Regions from separate parts of the Granulicatella adiacens ATCC 49175 genome, predicted to be linked through region 2. Evidence: predicted binding sites of a transcription regulator. Region 2 holds the regulator's gene; the other holds the start of a gene.
The links. The regulator HrcA, encoded in region 2, represses chaperone genes, less so after heat shock. The targets are predictions, from matches to a motif close to TTAGCACTCNNNNNNNNNGAGTGCTAA.

Region 1 (9,876 bases), 590 kb from region 2:
CAGATTTCTTTTCGTCTATTTGTTCATAATTAAATATTGGAACATAAACGACATGCTCATATCCCTTATCTCTACTAATATGATAATGGCCTTTAACGACTCCTTGAGCATCCGTTTCAGGAATGACTTCTTCTGTTATTTCATCGCCTAAGATTGGTGTATGTGTTTCCGTCCATCCTTGCACTCGGTGGAACGTTACCTTTTGATTTTCGTCTCGACGATAGACGCTCCATTGCGACATATATGCTTGAGAATAATTCATATATTGATCTTCAATTTGATCATTGTATTGAATACGCGCCACTAATCCAGTAGGGGTATAGCTGTCTAAAACTTTACGACTGGTACCGTGCGTTAAATCACTAATCGCATATAAATTACTTCCTGTATTATTTACAATTTCGTGTCCATTTTCATCGTAGTAACGAATCTTCACATTAATCGTTAAAGGCTTATCTGTTGCACGGTCTGCCCCAGCTGTCACACTCAGTTTTCCACCTACATTTTTAATCCAAAGTAACGCTTTTTGCTCTTCGTAAGGGGAGCTAACCAATGTATACTCATGATCCATTCGAGTCACTTGCTTGCGTTCTCCATCAACGGTTAAATACGTACCTTCCAATCCTCGTTCAGAAACGGTGACAGGTTGCCCTTGTTTTAGTACCGCCACTTGTCCATTCGAATGTTCTTCTGGAGCATTTGCCGTTGTTTGCACATTTTTAAAGCTCAATTCGTCTAAACTATTAATATATTTTACAGCTTCTGCAGGATAATATTCTGAAGCGGTCACGATTGTTTTCGCGCCATACTCATATCCTCGAATTACTGTCTGATTTCTAACAGCTTGTCGTAGGTCATTTCCTTCGAATTGGTAACTTTGAAAATCTTCAAAAGCATGCTCATGTTCTTTTGATTCTCGTTCATATTGCAGACGATTTGAAATGCGATTCTTTTTATAATTTTGTAATCTTTCTCGATTATTTTCAATGAAATTTTCAATGATATTAGCTTCATATGAAGATTCTCTCGAAATATCGTCGGAACTGCTGACTACGCGATCGGTATATTCAATTTCAAATCCAGCTTTTTTCGCTTTCTCGATGGCATTATAATAAGCACTCGATAACCCGCTATTTGGAATATCATTCAAAACAAGCCGTTTAGTGGCCCCTTTTACCTCTACATCTCGAGGATCACTTACCCCTACATTTGTATACTCATTGGACTCTGGATATTCCCGGTTATCTTCAGGAATACGCGGAGTATTCGTACGATCTTTCTCCTGGTCTTCAGGACTCACCGGATCGAGATTTGGTCTTACTTGATTTGGTTGATCGTTTATAGATTTGCCCGGTTCTGGTCTGGCAACGGATTCTCTCAATTCCATTTCCGTCGTTTCGCTAGCTGAAGTCGTTGGCGTAACTTGTTCTGAAGGAACTTCATCCGCAGCAACTCCCGGAAGAAGTAGTAGATTTGCCCCAATCATGATTGAAAAAACACCTAGACTGGTTTTTCTAATCGAAAATTTTTCTTTTTTCCCTAACATTTCTTTATAACTTTTCAAGTGATTTCCTCCCATTTCTAAACTATTTTATAAAAATCCCCATCGAATCAATAACCCCTGATTCTCATCCTACCTTTTACGATTCAATCCAGTTCCCCCGTTCCCGAATAAACTATATATGTGATTCATTCACTTTAAGCAAGTGAAACTGTTTTTAAAAAATTCAATGAATCATTACACAAAATAAATTATTTTCACCAAATCTTCAAAAACACTAACAGTCCCATTTTAGTACAAATGCCTTTAAAATAAGAAATACTTTGCTTACAGCATAAAAAGGTTCCATAATTTTTAAGGTTAATGGAACTTTTCCACCCATCTTAAAAAATATAGAACCCTTTTAATTCAAAAATCTTTCCATTATTCCTAAAAAGCACTTGTAGCGTAGTTAACTGAGAAGGATTTACACAATCTCCTTTCAAGGCACTTGTCACGTACTAACTGAGGAGGATTTACGCAATCATCTGCTCCTTTGAAGAGAAACGGATAAACCTTGGATTTTATAGTAGTGATAGTAGGGAATAAGAATCGAAATGAAATAGAGCCCCACAGCGGATGTTCCGCCATGGGGCTCTTTGAATTCGATAGGTGAGAGACTACAGGCTCGAGCCGGTCTCCTACAATCACTACTATAAACAAATCCAAGGATTTAGAAGTTTCTCTTCAAACCTTCGGTTTGTATTATTATTTGCGTAAACGTTCGATGTCTCGCGCAATCTCAACCTCTTCATTAGTTGGGATGTTTAATACTGTAACTTTCGCACCTTCAGAAGAAATGATTGCTTCTGAACGAGTATCGTTACGCTCAGGATCGATATCGCAACCGAACCAAGTTAAACCATTGATGATACGAGAACGAATTGATTTAGAGTTTTCACCGATACCAGCAGTGAAGACGATTGCGTCCACACCGTTCATAACAGCAACATATTGTCCAATGTATTTTTGAACGCGGTCAACGAAGATTTCCACTGCAACTTTAGCATCTTCATTTGTTTTACTTGCAGCTTCAACATCACGCATGTCGCTTGATACACCTGAAATTCCTAATAGACCTGATTTTTTGTTTAAGATATCAACCATTTCGTTAACGTCTGTAATGTTTAATTTGTTCATTAAAAATGCTACTAATGAAGCATCGATATCACCAGAACGAGTACCCATTGTAACCCCTGCTAATGGAGTGAATCCCATAGAAGTATCTACAGATTTACCGCCATCAACCGCAGTGATTGAAGCACCGTTACCTAAGTGGCAAGTGATGATTTTTAATTCTTCAACTGGTTTACCTAACATTTCAGCAGCACGGCGTGAAACGTAGCGGTGGCTTGTTCCGTGAGCTCCGTATTTACGAGCTTTGAATTTTTTGTAGTATTCCATTGGAATGCTGTATAAGTAAGCTTTCTTAGGCATTGTTGTATGGAATGAAGTATCGAATACAGCAACACTTGTAATGTCTGGTAAGATGTGTTTGAATGCGCGCATTCCTACAGCTTCTGCTTTGTTGTGTAATGGAGCAAATTCTGCTAAGTCTTCTACTTGTTGGATAACAGTATCATCTACTAAAGCTGAATCTTTGAATAATTCTCCCCCAGCAACGACACGGTGACCAACACCAGTGATTTCGTCGAATGAAGAAATAATGTTTAAAGCTACTAATTGTTCTAATAATTTTTCTACCGCAACTTCGTGGTTTGGAATATCTTCTACCACTTCAAATTTTTGGTCGTCTCCATAGCTGATTGAGAAGATTGAATCTCCTAATCCGATACGTTCTACTAACCCTTTAGCCACCACTTCTTCTTGTGGCATATTAAATAATTGGAATTTCAAGCTTGAACTTCCTGCATTAATCGCGATTGATTTTGACATGCACATTCTCCTTTAATTTAAAATTAAGCCCGCATCTGGGTCTAACGGATTCATTATAACATTTCTTGTGCCCATTTTTCGAATGTTAGAGTGAATTTTCTGAATTTTTCTCTGTTTTTAAATTCTGGGATATCCCCTAGAAGGACTTGACTCACTTGTTTAGCAGCTTTCCCTCGTTTTTGTACAATAAGTAAAGACTTACTAAACTGCACATCTTTAAATAAATTGCGTGGGAATGCGAGCATTGCTTGTACATATGTTTCCTTTTGCAAGTAAGCCAGTAACGTTTCTCCTTCGACAGTCTCAAATAGATTTGTCGGAACGATGAATAATCCGATTCCAGCTTCCTTCAAATAACGAATATGCTGTTCGATGAGTAAATGATGGGCAAAAGAATGACCTTCTTCATTTTCTGTCTCAAAACGAGCAGCATTGGCATCAACTGGATAATATCCAATAGGCAAATCACTCACTACGAAGTCTTGAGGATCTACCAGTAAATCTTGTAATCCATCTTGCAAAGAAGTCTTCACATCCAATTGTTCTAATGCGAAGGCTTGTAAAGCTAAATGCACAAGCACTTCATCATTATCAATAGCCGTCCCTTGGGCAGTTTTACCAGCAGATTGTAGGAATAACAAAATTGTACTTAGTAAGTTCCCACTTCCTGCCGCAAAGTCCGCAATTTGTAGCGTCATATCTTTCTTCGTCATTTGGTCAATCATATACGCTACGAGTAAGCCAATCGCATCTGGAGTCATTTGATGGTTGGTTTGTAAGCCATCTTGTTTAGCAGCTTTCAAGAACGCGAATTGAATCATCCTGCGAATTTCTTCACTCGAATAACTTGTTAAATCTAATTGTTTATACGCTTTGTTTAATTCTTGGACCACTTCGTTACTTGGCAGGCCTTCGACTTGTTGCGCAGTGTTGTCATTGACAATATTTTGTAAGGTTTCCCCTAACGCTTCAACATTCGAATAGCCGATTTCTTGTTGAAGCAGCTCTACTGCTTTTGCCAATTCCTCGAACGCTTGAATTTCTTTTCCCGCTTCGATAAAAATCCCTCCTTCTATTTTTAAGAGTTTCTCTGCTTTGAATAATATGAAATAGGTTCATTCACATTTTTTGCTAACAAAACTACGCAGAACGTTCAGATTCTATAATAGTAATACTAGCGATGTACTCAATGTGAATGATTGACTCTGGAAATTCATTTCCTAGAGTCAGTTTGAAGCTTGAGAGGAAGGAAGACACAAGGCTTCCTCCGATACAGCTAGTATAGCAATTATAGAGAAATCTGGAAAGTTCGCAGTAGTTTTGTCACTTCTCAAATTTCCTAAAAAAAAGGATGTGACTGAATGTCACATCCTACTCATTATTATTCAGCAGCAACTACTGGATAAACAGATACTTGTTTTTTGTCACGGCCTTTACGTTCGAAACGTACGATTCCGTCAACTTTAGCAAATAAAGTATCGTCTCCACCTCTACCTACGTTTTCACCTGGATGGATTTTTGTTCCACGTTGGCGGAATAAGATTGAACCACCTGAAACGAATTGTCCATCAGCACGTTTAGCACCTAAACGTTTTGCTTGTGAGTCACGTCCGTTTGATGTAGAACCGCCCCCTTTTTTATGGGCGAATAATTGTAAATTCACTTTTAACATAGTTGTGCACCTCCTTGATTGATTATGCAACAGTTACAGCTAGAAAGTCTTGATATTCTGACTGAATATCTTCTAACCCTAGTAATAGACTATTTAATAAAATTTGAGTTGTAAGTTCTTGCTCTTTCGTCAAGTCCTCTACAACTTCCATATATAAGTAACCACCTTCAACCTCATCAACTTCGACAAACGGTTGATACCCTGCTAACTTTTCAATGCTGTTCACAGTTGTAATGGCCAGAGCCGATACCCCTGCGCAAACGATATCCGAACCATGTTCACTATAGTTTGCATGTCCAGTCATTTCAAAGGAAACAATTCGTTGGTTCTTTTTGTGTACAGTCACTTGAATCATCGTGATTAAGCGTTGATTGCGTCAATAACAACTTTTGTATAAGGTTGACGGTGACCTTGTTTACGGTGTGAGTCTTTACGACGTTTGTATTTGAAAGTTACAACTTTCTTTTGACGGCCTTGTTTTTCAACAGTTCCTTCAACAGTTGCACCTGCTACGAATGGAGCACCAACTTTAACGTCATCTCCACCTACAAATACTACTTCTTCGAAAGTTACTTTGTCGCCAGCTTCTGCGTTTAATTTTTCAACGTAGATTGCTTGACCAACTTCAACTTTAACTTGTTTTCCACCAGTTTTTACGATTGCGTACATATTGCACCTCCTATATTTTAGACTAAGACTCGCCAGTTTAAAGTGCCGATTCCGGTCTTTTGTACTCTAATCCGAGCGGTTGTAGCTGTGGTGCTTCACAATTACAACACGACTATTTTAGCAAAAATGTACGCCGCCGTCAACCATTGTGACTAGCCTCTTCGTAAGTTCCTTTTGAAACTTTTGAGGTGAGAGACTAGAGGCTCAAGCCGGTGCCTCATTGCAGTTACTATAAATAAACCCTTCAGTGTTCGAAGTTTCACCCACCATTTCTATTCCATCCTCTTTTTATAAAACAGTTCAAAACTGCTAAAAAAAGTGTTCAAAACGGAAAACACGAAGGATTTTATAATAGCAGTAATGGGAAATCGTATTAAATGCGAATTAATGGTCGTAGGAATTTATTCCGTACGACCATTTTGAGGCTTTAAAGTCGAGAGACTACAGACTCGAGACGGTACCCCATTACAGCTATTATAAATAAATCCTTCAGTGTTTGGAGTTTTGAACTTCGTTCACTTTTGTCGGGGAGCACCTTGCGGTGTTTTGTTATAAAAAGAAAAAGAGGGGTGAAAAACTTTCACCCCTCTTCCTTTGATTACATCATGCCCATACCCGGATCCATCCCTGGCATTGGTGGCGCTACTGGAGCTGGTTTATCAGCTACCACAGCTTCTGTTGTTAATAATAATGCTGAAACAGATGCAGCATTTTGTAGTGCAGAACGTGTTACTTTCGTTGGGTCAACAATACCTGCTTCAATCATGTTTACCCATTCATCTGTAGCAGCATTGTATCCAATGCCTTTTTCTTCAGATTTCAAACAAGCAACAATGACTGAACCTTCAAGACCAGCATTTTCTGCGATTTGACGTAATGGTTCTTCTAATGAACGAGATACGATTTTCGCACCTGTCGCTAAGTCGCCTTCTAATTCAAGAGCATCTACTACTTTTTGAACGTTCACAAGAGCGGTTCCCCCACCTGAAACGATTCCTTCTTCAACCGCTGCGCGAGTGGCGTTTAAGGCATCTTCAATGCGAAGTTTTTTCTCTTTTAATTCTGTTTCAGTAGCGGCACCGACTTTAATTACGGCAACCCCACCTGATAATTTAGCAAGACGTTCATGTAATTTTTCACGGTCGAAATCACTTGTTGTATCTTGTGCTTGTGCGCGAATTAAAGCAACACGGTTCGCGATTAAGTCTTTAGAACCTGCACCTTCCACGATTGTAGTGCTATCTTTAGAAACCACAACTTTACCAGCTGTCCCTAATTGCGCTAATGTTGCGTCTTTTAATTCTAAGCCAAGGTCTTCTGTAATGACTTGAGCTCCTGTTAACACAGCGATATCTTCTAACATCGCTTTACGACGGTCACCGAATCCTGGAGCTTTTACAGCTACCACGTTAAATGTTCCGCGTAATTTGTTTAATACTAATGTTGGTAAAGCTTCTCCATCCACGTCATCCGCGATGATTAATAACGCACGTCCTTGTTGAACGATTTGTTCTAATAATGGAATGATTTCTTGGATGTTTGACACTTTTTTATCTGTGATTAAGATAAATGGATTATCTAAAGTTGCAATCATCTTGTCGTTATCAGTTACCATGTATTGTGATAAGTAACCACGGTCAAATTGCATTCCTTCTACAACATCTAATTCTGTTTCAATCCCTTTAGATTCTTCGATTGTAATAACGCCGTCGTTCCCCACTTTTTCCATAGCTTCAGCGATTAATTCACCAACTTCAGCTGAACCAGAAGAAATTGCCGCCACTTGTGCGATGGCTTCTTTTGATTCGACTGGACGAGAAATGCGGTGTAATTCTTCAACCGCTGCTTTTGTCGCAAGTTCAATCCCTCGACGGATGCCTACTGGGTTTGCGCCAGCTGTTACGTTTTTCAATCCTTCACGAACGATGGCTTGTGTTAAAACTGTCGCTGTTGTTGTACCGTCACCGGCAATATCGTTTGTTTTGGATGCGACTTCAGCCACAAGTTTTGCACCCATATTTTCGAAATGATCTTCTAATTCGATTTCTTTAGCAATCGTGACCCCATCATTTGTAATCAGCGGAGACCCGAATGCTTTTTCTAATACAACATTACGTCCTTTTGGTCCTAATGTTACTTTTACTGTATTCGCTAAAACGTCCACACCGCGAAGCATGGCACTTCTTGCATCTTCTGCAAATTTAATATCTTTCACCATTGTGATATCCTCCTTTATTCAACAATTGCGATAATGTCTTTTTCTTTCACGATGATATATTCTTGACCATCCAATTTAACTTCTGTGCCTGAATATTTCTCGAATACGACTTTATCGCCAACCGCCACTTGACGGTCTTCTGCAGCAGTGAATTCACTTGTCGCGATTACTTTTGCAAATTGTAATTTTTCTTGAGCAGTGGTTGGTAGGAATAATCCCCCAGCAGTTTTTTCTTCTTGCTCTACCATTTGAATAACAACTCTATCTTTTAAAGGCTTTAACATATAAAATCCTCCTTTATCTATTTTAGCACTCGAAAACCATGAGTGCTAACTCATAGTTTTATAATACTCATTTGGTCAGGAAAAATCAAGAATAAATACTTGCTTATTTCTCAAGAATTATGTAAGATTTTGACAAGAAAGGATGATTGTGATGACACGAAAAAGTTTCTTTAGAAAACTATATTTTGAAATCATATTAGCCGTCCTCTTTATCTTTCTAGCAACGACGCATTATCCTGGAAATGGATTTGACTTTATCACATTATTCTGCTGTCTATTCGCAACGACAAGCATCGTAACAAGTATCAACATGCTTCGCACCTATAACGAGTTGAAAAAACTCGCCAACCTCATCGAGAAACTTCCCGATGACGAGGATTCACTAGACGATAAAGAACCAAAAGAAAAGCACTAATCACTGCATCAACGCAAACGATTAGTGCTTTTTATGTTTTTAATTCTTACTTTGTACGAAAAGTTCTCATTTCTTACTGCTTATTTTTTATCAAGTCTGAGACTTCCTTTGAGTATCCCGTTGAGGAATGTTCGAACTGTCCTGTATTTAGATTTTTAGTCAGACTAAAACTCATGCTTAATTTCTTATTGGAGTTTAAGTATATTTTAAAGTATATTCCTCCCATAGGGTTATGCTGAATAGACTCTACATCAATTTCATAGGACTCAATAGCTCCGCCTTCTTCCAACGCTTTGTTGTCTAAGTCTTTTAATTGATTTTCAATCGATTCCTTCACTTGCGCACTTTGAACTAAAGTGACCATTTCATGCTTCTTTACCAGATTCAACGTTACAAATCCACCGATGATTAACGCGATTACCGCAACGATTCCAAGCATTCCACTACTGAATTTCTTTTTCATTTTCTTCAGCCCCCTTATGCATTTAAAGGTTCTACTTGTTTTGTATAGTATATCATGAATTTTCGCATTTTTTGAATACTCTTATTTTTATACAAAAAGGTACTGGTCCTATGTCAAGATTTAGTACAAATTAAAATGAGAGGTTCTACCTGCTAAGATGCCAGAAGAACATTTGTCTTATTATAAAGTGCTTCAAGCTCGTTTCGACAAAGTGTAACAGTATAATTATCCAAGTTTCTTATAGATCAACCTGAAAAGGTTGCTTATATAATTAATTATAAGTAAATACAGTACTATATATCCAATCTTTCTACAATCTCTCCATTTTTTTCTTTCAGTATGAGCTTTTTAATAATCTTTTCATCAAGGTACTTTGAAAACGAATTTAAGTCCTGTGATACCTCAAATACGATATTTCGTTTCATTTCATTTGTATCAAAATTAGAATCATATTTTCTCTTATCACTCCAATAATTCCAATTCACATCTGTTCTTTCATAGTAAACATAATTTTTCTTTTTAGTACTATAAATCCTTTTAGAGGTCAATGTCTTTTTGTCTTCAGATGTAAATACATCAGAATACAGCTTTATTCCATAAAAAACTTTGTATTCGCTGATTTTATCATTGGAAACATTTAGTTTAATTTCTTCATAGTCCATCTTATGCTCACTCCTTATATTTAATTTTTTATGTAAAGCAGGTACTTTTTAAATCTT
Region 2 (9,876 bases):
GCGACAGCTTATGAAGGAAACGTATCTAATAGAGATGAATTAATAAGAGCTGTTAAAGAAGAAGAGGTCCGTAAAGTTATTTTAAGAAGACCGGTGTTTCTTGAAAAGAACAAAGACGAAATTGAAGAAGAACTTGCGGACGCATTGAAGGAATTAATTCCGTTTTATGAAACCATTTATATGAATGAAGTAAATTAAAAGAGGTAGATTTGAAATCTACCTCTTATTGTATTTATAGAGTTCTTTAAGCTGGAGCAGGAGTACCTGGCTTTATAGTTACTACTTCTTCAGATTCAGTTTGCTCTGTAGTTGTTTCTTCTGTAGTTTCCTCTTGTGAAATAGAGACTACTTTAGTTTCACCGTTTAAGATTACTTGAGAAGCGTCTACAGATCCAACAAGGATGCTACCAGCTCCAATTACAAATAAAATAGTAACTAACTTTTTTCCTTTATTTGATTTTAATAAAGCATAGGCTGCGCCTAACACTAGGATTCCAGCACCAAGTGTCACTAAACCTGTTGATGTCCTAGTGTTTGGAAGAGAAGGTTTATTAACAAAGCATCCTACTTTTTTGTAAATTAATTTTACAGAAGTAGTAGAATTAACATCTCCCAAAAGTTTCCCAGAAATAATTTATTCTTTTTCAGAATTAGAAAGTGAATCAACATCAATATTCGTGATATTAACTTCAGTCGTACCATCTGCATATGCAGAAGTAAAATTAGAAGCGATAATTGCTGTTAAAAAAGCTAAAGAAATTAGGGCTACTAATTTTTTGAATAATTTCATAATAAATCCTTTCCTTTTATTTATGAAAATATAATGGAAATGCTGAAAATTTGCAAAGAAATATGAAATTATTGTTTTTCCTTTCAAAGGAAATTATGACGTCATATTTTTGTTTGACGTTTGACGTTCATATTGACAAAAATTTTTTCGAAAGAATCTTAATTACAAGTCACATAAGGTGCTAGAATCGTTGATGTTATAAGCGTTATACATCTGCGGAACTAGAAAATATTAAACTGAAAATCAGTCTAAAGTCCTAGTGTTTTCATGTTGACTTAATTTGACCAATGTGTTAAATTATAAATATGGTTAGCACTCGTCTTAGTCAAGTGCTAAAGAGAGGTGACTATGATGTTAACCAATAGACAATTGCTAATCTTACAATTAATCATACAATTATATACGGAAACTTTGGAGCCGGTCGGGTCGAAGAAGTTGATGGAAGTTGCAGAATTACCATTTAGTTCAGCGACGATTCGTAACGAGATGATGAAGCTTGAAGAGTTGGGATATCTTGAAAAGAACCATACTTCTTCTGGGCGAGTTCCTTCTAATAAAGGATATCGTTACTACATCGACAATATTCTACCTAGACAAAAGCAACCTGTTGCTTTAAGCGTTCGAAATCAAATTCGTGAAGTTTTCCAACAGTCAACATTAGAGATTCAAGATGTATTTCGTTTATCTGCTGACATACTAGCAACATTAACGAACTACACCGCAATTTCTTTTGGACCGGAAGTGAAAACTGCCACGTTATCGGGATTTAGACTTGTTCGCCTAAACCCAAATCAAGTGATGGCAATCGTTGTTATCAGTAATGGTTTGGTAGAAAATAAAGTCTATACAATTCCGGGAGCTATTGACGATAGTGATTTAGAAAAAGTGGTTCGCATCATAAATGATGAATTAATTGGAGTGCCGCTAGATATCGTTGCTAAACGATTAAAGACGGATCTTCCAATCCTTATGAATCGCTACATGAATTCACAAATTCAAATCGTAAAAGTAATTCAAGAAATGATGAATCGTTTCGAGAATGATCGAATGCATGTTGCAGGAAGAAGATATTTGTTAAATTACTTTGATCATCACGCTAATGTGGATCAACTCAAAGGAATTTATCAATTGATGGATGATCAGTCTAAGTTACATCAACTAGTAACCAATGATCATCAAGATATTCAAATTAGGCTCGGCTCAGAAATGGATCATCCGTTACTTGGGGACTTTAGTTTGGTAACTGCTAGTTACGAAACTCCAAACCAAGATACAGGAATGATTGCACTTCTTGGACCAAAGAATATGCCGTATTCGAATGTATTATCAATTGTAAAAGGACTCAGGGAAGAGTTAGCAACCACGATAGAAGATTATTATCGTAACTTATAGAGTAAGGAGATGAAATCTTGGAAACAAATGAACATAATACTAAAGAAGAATTAATTAAAGAAAATGTAGTGACAGATGAAACTCCTCAAGAAGAAGTTACTGAAGAAACCACAACAGAACTTTCGAATGAAGAGAAATTACAACAAGAAGTTGAAAGATTAAACGATCAAGTGTATCGACTTTCTGCTGAAATCTCAAACATTCAAAAAAGAAATGCTAAAGAAAGACAAGATGCTGCAAAATATCGTAGCCAAAGTCTAGCGCAAAACTTATTAAATGTGATTGATAATCTTGAGAGAGCTATTGCTTCTCCAAGTGAATCAGAAGATGCTCAAAACCTTAAAAAAGGAATTGAGATGGTGTATGAAAGTTTTCTTTATGCACTAAAAGAAGAAGGTATTGAAGAAATTGATGCATTAGATCAACCTTTTGATCCAACATTGCATCACGCTGTTCAGACTGTTCCTGTTGAAGAAGGTCAAGAAGCAGATAAAGTAGTGCAAGTGTTTCAAAAAGGTTATAAATTAAAAGATCGAGTATTACGACCAGCGATGGTCATCGTCTCACAATAAGAAGACGAATCTTAAAATAAATAATAAATTTCATTAATAGGAGTGAATTAAATATGAGTAAAATTATTGGTATTGACTTAGGAACAACAAACTCAGCAGTAGCTGTTTTAGAAGGTAACGAAGCAAAAATTATTGCTAACCCAGAAGGAAACCGTACAACACCATCTGTTGTAGCGTTCAAAAATGGAGAAATTCAAGTAGGTGAAGTTGCAAAACGTCAAGCAGTAACAAACCCAAATACAATTTCATCAATTAAACGTCACATGGGTGAAGCTGGTTATAAAGTAGAAATTGAAGGTAAATCTTATACGCCTCAAGAAATCTCAGCGATGATTCTACAATACTTAAAAGGATATGCTGAAGAATATCTTGGAGAAAAAGTTGAAAAAGCGGTTATTACTGTACCTGCATACTTCAACGACGCTCAACGTCAAGCAACAAAAGACGCTGGTCGTATCGCTGGTTTAGAAGTGGAACGTATCGTTAACGAACCAACTGCAGCGGCTCTTGCATATGGTTTAGATAAAGTAGACCACGAAGAAAAAATCTTAGTATTTGACCTTGGTGGTGGTACATTCGACGTATCAATCCTTGAATTAGGGGACGGCGTATTCGACGTATTATCAACAGCTGGTGACAACCATCTAGGTGGGGATGACTTCGACCAAAAAATCATTGATTTCTTAGTGGAAGAATTCCAACGTGATAACGGTATTGATCTATCAAGCGATAAAATGGCAATGCAACGTTTGAAAGATGCTGCTGAAAAAGCTAAAAAAGACTTATCAGGTGTCTCTCAAACACAAATCAGCTTACCATTTATCTCTGCTGGTGCAGCTGGCCCATTACACTTAGAAGTAACATTAACTCGTGCTAAATTTGATCAGTTAACTCAAGATTTAGTAGAACGTACAAAAGAACCAGTACGTCGTGCTTTATCTGACGCAGGTTTATCAGCTTCTGATATCGACCAAGTATTATTAGTTGGTGGATCAACTCGTATTCCAGCAGTTGTAGAAGCTGTACGTAAAGAAACTGGTAAAGAACCTAACAAATCAGTAAACCCAGACGAAGTAGTAGCGATGGGTGCTGCAATCCAAGGTGGGGTTATCTCTGGTGATGTGAAAGATATCGTATTATTAGACGTAACACCATTATCACTTGGTATTGAAACAATGGGTGGAGTGTTCACTAAATTAATCGATCGTAACACTACAATCCCAACAAGTAAATCACAAGTATTCTCAACTGCAGCGGATAACCAACCGGCAGTAGACGTACACGTATTACAAGGTGAACGTCCAATGGCAGCGGACAACAAAACTTTAGGCCGCTTCCAATTAACAGACATTCCTGCTGCTCCTCGTGGTGTGCCACAAATCGAAGTAACATTCGATATCGATAAAAACGGTATTGTAAATGTACGTGCAAAAGATTTAGGAACTGGTAAAGAACAAGCAATTACAATTAAATCTTCTTCAGGTTTATCAGATGAAGAAATCGAACGTATGGTAAAAGATGCAGAAGCAAATGCTGAAGCAGATAAAAAACGTAAAGAAGAAGTAGATTTACGTAACGAAGTTGACCAATTAATCTTCACTGTTGATAAAACATTGAAAGAATTAGATGGTAAAGTAGATGCTAGCGACGTTCAAAAAGCTGAAGCAGCTCGTGATGAATTAAAAGCAGCTGTTGAAGCAAATGACTTAGACGCTATGAAAGTGAAACGTGATGCTTTAAATGAAGTGGTACAAAACTTAACTGTTAAACTTTATGAACAAGCAGCTGCAGCTCAACAAGCTTCTGGTGCTTCTCCAGAAGGAGCAACTGAACAATCATCTTCAAATAACGATGGCGTTGTGGATGCTGACTTCGAAGAAGTAGACTAATATTTGCTAAAATGATAGGGTGTAAGACTACTTAGTGGTCTTACGCCCATATCCTTTGTAAACTAAGAAAGAAAAGGAGGGGCAATTAGTGGCCAAAAGAGATTTATATGAAATTTTAGGCGTATCCAAAGATGCCTCTGAAGCAGATATTAAGAAAGCTTATCGGAAATTATCTAAAAAATACCATCCAGATATTAATAAAGAACCTGGAGCGGATGAGAAATTCAAAGAAATCGCTGAAGCTTACGAGATTTTAGGAGACGCACAAAAACGTGCAGCTTATGATCAATACGGACACGCTTCTTATGATCCAAACTCTGGATTCAGTGGTGGCGGATTCGGTGGTGGATTTGATGGGTTCGGAGGATTTGGCGGTAATGGAAACTTTACTGGCGGATTCGAAGATATCTTTAGTAGTTTCTTCGGTGGCGGAGGCAGTCGTGCAGATCGTGCTAACATGCCACGTCAAGGGGCTGACCTTCAGTATGTCATGGATTTAACATTTGAAGAAGCTATCTTTGGTAAGGAAGAAACGATTCATTACCACCGCAGTGACGAATGTCAAACGTGTCATGGCACTGGTGCAAAACCTGGAACGCATCCAACGACTTGTTCTAAATGTCATGGTTCAGGTGTGATTAATGTTGAAAGAAATACACCATTCGGTCGTATGATGAGTCAAACAACCTGTGATGTGTGTCATGGTACAGGACAAGAAATCAAAGAAAAATGTCCAACCTGTCACGGTCATGGTCAAGTAGATGAAACACATAAAGTCAAAGTGAAAGTTCCTGCAGGTGTTGAAGATGGAAACCAAATGCGCCTTCAAGGACAAGGGGAAGTAGGTTTCAATGGCGGTCCTTATGGTGACCTTTATGTCATTTTCCGAGTTGCTCAAAGTAAGACATTCAAACGTCAAGGAGCGGATATTTATTACCAACTTCATGTAAATTTTGCTCAAGCGGCTCTTGGAGATGAAGTAGACGTACCAACTGTACACGGTAAAGTGAAATTAAAAGTTCCTGCTGGGACACAATCAGGTACGATTTTACGACTACGTGGTAAAGGGGCTCCTAAACTACGTGGTACAGGAAACGGTGACCAACATGTAGAAGTTATCGTAGACACTCCTAAGAAACTGACAGATAAGCAAAGACAAGCTTTACAAGTATTTGCTAATGAGGAAGGAACGCAACTTCATAATGGTGAGGAGAATTTCTTCGACAAGATGAAGAACGCATTTAAAGATACATTTGAATAATAGAAAAAGAACTTAGCAACGAATATGCTAAGTTCTTTTTTTGGCTTATTTTAAACGACAGCAAGACGGCGAATGATCTCTTCGTGTTCCGGATACTTTTCTAATAATTCATCTTGAGTATAGAGTATAAAATCTTCGTATTCAAAACCAGGTGTAACGCTACAACTGACAATCGCAAAATTTTCTTCGTTGTCCGATTCAATGGTAGATCCAAAGACGACTCCTGCAGGAACGGTGAATTGAAGTTTTTGACCTTCTCCTGGACCAATTTCGACTGCTTCGTAAGTACCATCAGGATGAATCATATGTACGGTAAGAGCGTGTCCAAAATGATAGTACCAAATTTCATCAGATGAGAGGAGATGGAAGTGGGATGGGTTTTGGTTCGTTAATAAAAATAAGATAGAGGTAGAAAGAGACCGGATGCGTCCCTCAGGCAGTTCTACAGTTTCAATAGCTTTATACGTTTGTCTAAAATAGCCACCTTCTACATGTGGTTCTAAGGCTAATTCTTCAATCCATTCTTCTTTCGTTTTCATAAGAGACCTCCTAAGTTATTTTCTTATATTATAGCGTAACTTTTTCTGCTTGTGAATTGTTGATAGAATGGTAATTATGCTATACTGGTACTATTGGAAAAGGAAGGAGAAGAGTCATGAAAGATAATATTGCACTTATTGTTTCGAATAAAGATGTTAAGAAAATAAGAGAGCTTTTTAATGAGAATTATCCGATTGATATCGCTTTAGCGTTAGAAGAAGTTGACGATGACGTTCTAAAGAATTTCATGTTCTCTATCTCGAATACAAGACTTGCTTCTATTTTAGAAGTTGCTGAACCTGAATTCCAATTACGAATGCTTGAGAAATTACCATTTAGACGTGTAATTTTACTGTTCCAGCAAATGTCAAACGATGATGTCGTGGATATTTTAGGGAATTTACCAGTGGGAATACGTAAGCGTTACATCAAAATGATGAAGCAAAGTTCTCAAGATGATATTCAAACGATGTTAAATTACGCTCCGGATACTGCCGGGGGGATTATGACAACGGAGTACATTACGGTAAAAGAACACTTAACTGTAGAAGAAACTCTTTCTAAACTAAGAGAGATTTCTCCAAACTCAGAAATTATTAACATTATTTTCGTAACGAGTTTACAACGGAAATTAATTGGTTGGATTGATATACGTGATTTATTCACGCATGATTTAGATGAGAGTTTACACGATGTGATGCACACGAATATTATTTCCGTCTTACCAGAAGAAGACCAAGAAGAAGTGGCCCGTATTTCTACTAAGTATGACTTATCTGTAGTGCCAGTAGTCAATAAGCAAAATGTGTTACTTGGGATCATCACAATCGATGATATCGTTCACGTCTTACAAGAAGAGCACCACGAAGATATGTTATTAATTAGTGGGGTTGAAGGAACAGAACGAATCGGTGGACCTTTTAAAGAATCGATTCAAAAACGGACCCCTTGGCTATTAATCAACTTAATTACAGCCTTTATGGCAAGTGCGGTTGTCGGATTATTCCAAGACACGATTGAACAAGTTGTTGTTTTAGCGGTTGCCATGCCAATTATTACAGGGATGGGTGGGAATTCAGCTTCTCAAACATTAGCACTGGTTATTCAAGAAGTTGCAATTGGTCAAATAACTTGGGAAAAAGATAAAAAGTATGTATTAAATGAAATCTGGCTTGGATTAGTGAATGGGATTATTACAGGGATTTTTGCAGCGATTGCACTCTACATCCCATATCAAAACTTTTTCTTATCGATTATTGTCATTTTAGCAATGGCGATGAACTTGATGGTAGGTGCGTTCTTCGGCTTCTTTGTACCTTTATTCTTAAAGAAACTGAATTTAGACCCAGCCATTTCATCAACGATTTTTGTAACAACAGCTACAGACGTATTAGGATTTTTTATCTTCTTATACTTAGCTGAATTGTTCTTGCCATTATTAATTTAGTTTGATAGAATTATTTGAATTTTATTGTAGTAGTTTTAAGGAGTTATTCATGAATTTAGAACAAATGAAAGAAAGACAAAAGCGTATTCGAAACTTTTCGATCATCGCTCATATTGACCACGGAAAGTCTACATTGGCCGATCGTATCTTACAAGCAACTGATACTGTTGCTGACCGTGAGATGCAAGACCAATTATTAGACTCGATGGATCTTGAAAGAGAACGTGGTATTACCATTAAATTAAATGCTGTAGAATTAACTTATGATGCTAAAGATGGCACAGAGTATATCTTCCATTTAATTGATACACCAGGGCATGTGGATTTCACCTATGAAGTTTCACGTAGTTTAGCAGCTTGTGAAGGGGCCATTCTAGTAGTAGATGCTGCTCAAGGAATTGAAGCACAAACTTTGGCGAATGTGTATTTAGCAATTGATAATGATTTAGAAATCATTCCTGTTATTAATAAAATCGATCTTCCTGCAGCGGATCCAGAAAGAGTGCGAACTGAAATTGAAGATGTCATTGGCATTGATGCTAGTGAGGCAGTTCTGGCTAGTGCTAAAGTTGGAATTGGTATTCCAGAAATTTTGGAACAGATTGTAGAAAAAGTACCTGCGCCTACTGGTGATATTGAAGCACCATTACAAGCGTTAATTTTCGACTCTGTCTATGATGCGTATCGCGGGGTTGTGCTAAATGTCCGTATTCAAAACGGGATTGTAAAACCTGGCGATAAAATTCAATTGATGAGTAATGGAAAAACTTTTGATGTAGTGGATGTTGGTATTTTCTCACCAAAACCAATCAGCCGTGATTACTTAATGGTTGGAGATGTTGGCTATATCACTGCATCTATTAAAACGATTCAAGATACTCGTGTAGGGGATACGGTTACTTTAGCGAATAATCCTGCTAGTGAACCTTTAGATGGATATCGTAAAATGAATCCAATGGTATACTGTGGTTTATATCCAATCGATTCATCAAAATATAATGACTTACGTGATGCTTTAGAAAAATTACAATTAAATGATGCGGCGCTTCAATTTGAGGCAGAAACTTCTCAAGCGCTTGGATTTGGTTTCCGTTGTGGATTCCTAGGATTACTTCATATGGATGTTATTCAAGAACGCTTAGAGCGCGAATTCGATTTAGATTTAATTACAACAGCACCTTCTGTTATTTATCATGTACAAAAGACTGATGGTACAGAGGTGGTTGTATCAAACCCAGCTGAGATGCCGGATCAATCCAGTGTTCAATCGATTGAAGAGCCATACGTAAAAGCATCTATTATGGTTCCAAACGAATATGTAGGAAGCGTAATGGATATTTGTCAACGCAAACGTGGTGTTTTTGTAACGATGGATTACTTAGACGAATACCGTGTGAATGTGATATACGAAATGCCACTTTCTGAAATTATCTTTGATTTCTTTGATTCGTTAAAATCAAGTACTAAAGGATACGCATCATTGGATTATGATTTAATTGGTTACAGACCAAGTAATTTAGTGAAGATGGACATCATGTTAAATGGTGAAGTAGTGGATGCTTTAAGTATTATTGTTCATAAAGACTTTGCTTATGGACGTGGTAAAGCTATTACAGAAAAATTAAGAACTTTAATTCCACGTCAGCAATTTGAAGTTCCTATTCAAGCGGCTATTGGAAATAAGATTCTCTCTCGTACCAATATTAAAGCTCTCCGTAAAAACGTGCTTGCAAAATGTTATGGAGGAGACGTTTCTCGTAAACGTAAATTATTAGAGAAACAAAAAGAAGGGAAGAAACGTATGAAACAAGTCGGGTCTGTTGAAGTTCCACAAGAAGCTTTCATGTCGGTTCTAAACTTAAACGAAGAAGAAAAATAATGAGTTGTAAAAAGGCGTTCAGTGCGCCTTTTTACTTTGAATTTGAAAGGAGATTATGAATGGCTAAAGAACGTCAACATTTTTATCGGCAAATGCTTGCCATTGC

Region 1: the regulator HrcA is predicted to act here: its motif matches at 8,302-8,328, upstream of NQ540_RS02270 (co-chaperone GroES).

What each region holds. Positions count from the first base shown of each region.
Region 1 is NZ_CP102283.1:426,276-436,151, reverse strand. It holds gene NQ540_RS02305 (GbpC/Spa domain-containing protein) at 1-1,546, opposite strand, end outside; gene NQ540_RS02300 (acetate/propionate family kinase) at 2,249-3,436, opposite strand; gene NQ540_RS02295 (class I SAM-dependent methyltransferase) at 3,490-4,458, opposite strand; gene rpmA (50S ribosomal protein L27) at 4,818-5,108, opposite strand; gene NQ540_RS02285 (ribosomal-processing cysteine protease Prp) at 5,131-5,463, opposite strand; gene rplU (50S ribosomal protein L21) at 5,469-5,777, opposite strand; ribosomal protein L21 leader region at 5,793-5,868, opposite strand; gene groL (chaperonin GroEL) at 6,376-7,995, opposite strand; gene NQ540_RS02270 (co-chaperone GroES) at 8,010-8,279, opposite strand; gene NQ540_RS02265 (hypothetical protein) at 8,431-8,694, shown strand; gene NQ540_RS02260 (DUF1310 family protein) at 8,768-9,157, opposite strand; gene NQ540_RS02255 (EXLDI protein) at 9,451-9,819, opposite strand.
Region 2 is NZ_CP102283.1:1,018,143-1,028,018, reverse strand. It holds gene NQ540_RS05095 (ribonuclease P) at 1-198, shown strand, start outside; gene NQ540_RS05090 (hypothetical protein) at 245-616, opposite strand; gene NQ540_RS05085 (hypothetical protein) at 635-790, opposite strand; gene hrcA (heat-inducible transcriptional repressor HrcA) at 1,139-2,182, shown strand; gene grpE (nucleotide exchange factor GrpE) at 2,200-2,754, shown strand; gene dnaK (molecular chaperone DnaK) at 2,808-4,643, shown strand; gene dnaJ (molecular chaperone DnaJ) at 4,732-5,904, shown strand; gene NQ540_RS05060 (cupin domain-containing protein) at 5,955-6,443, opposite strand; gene mgtE (magnesium transporter) at 6,560-7,891, shown strand; gene lepA (translation elongation factor 4) at 7,941-9,770, shown strand; gene NQ540_RS05045 (MATE family efflux transporter) at 9,830-9,876, shown strand, end outside.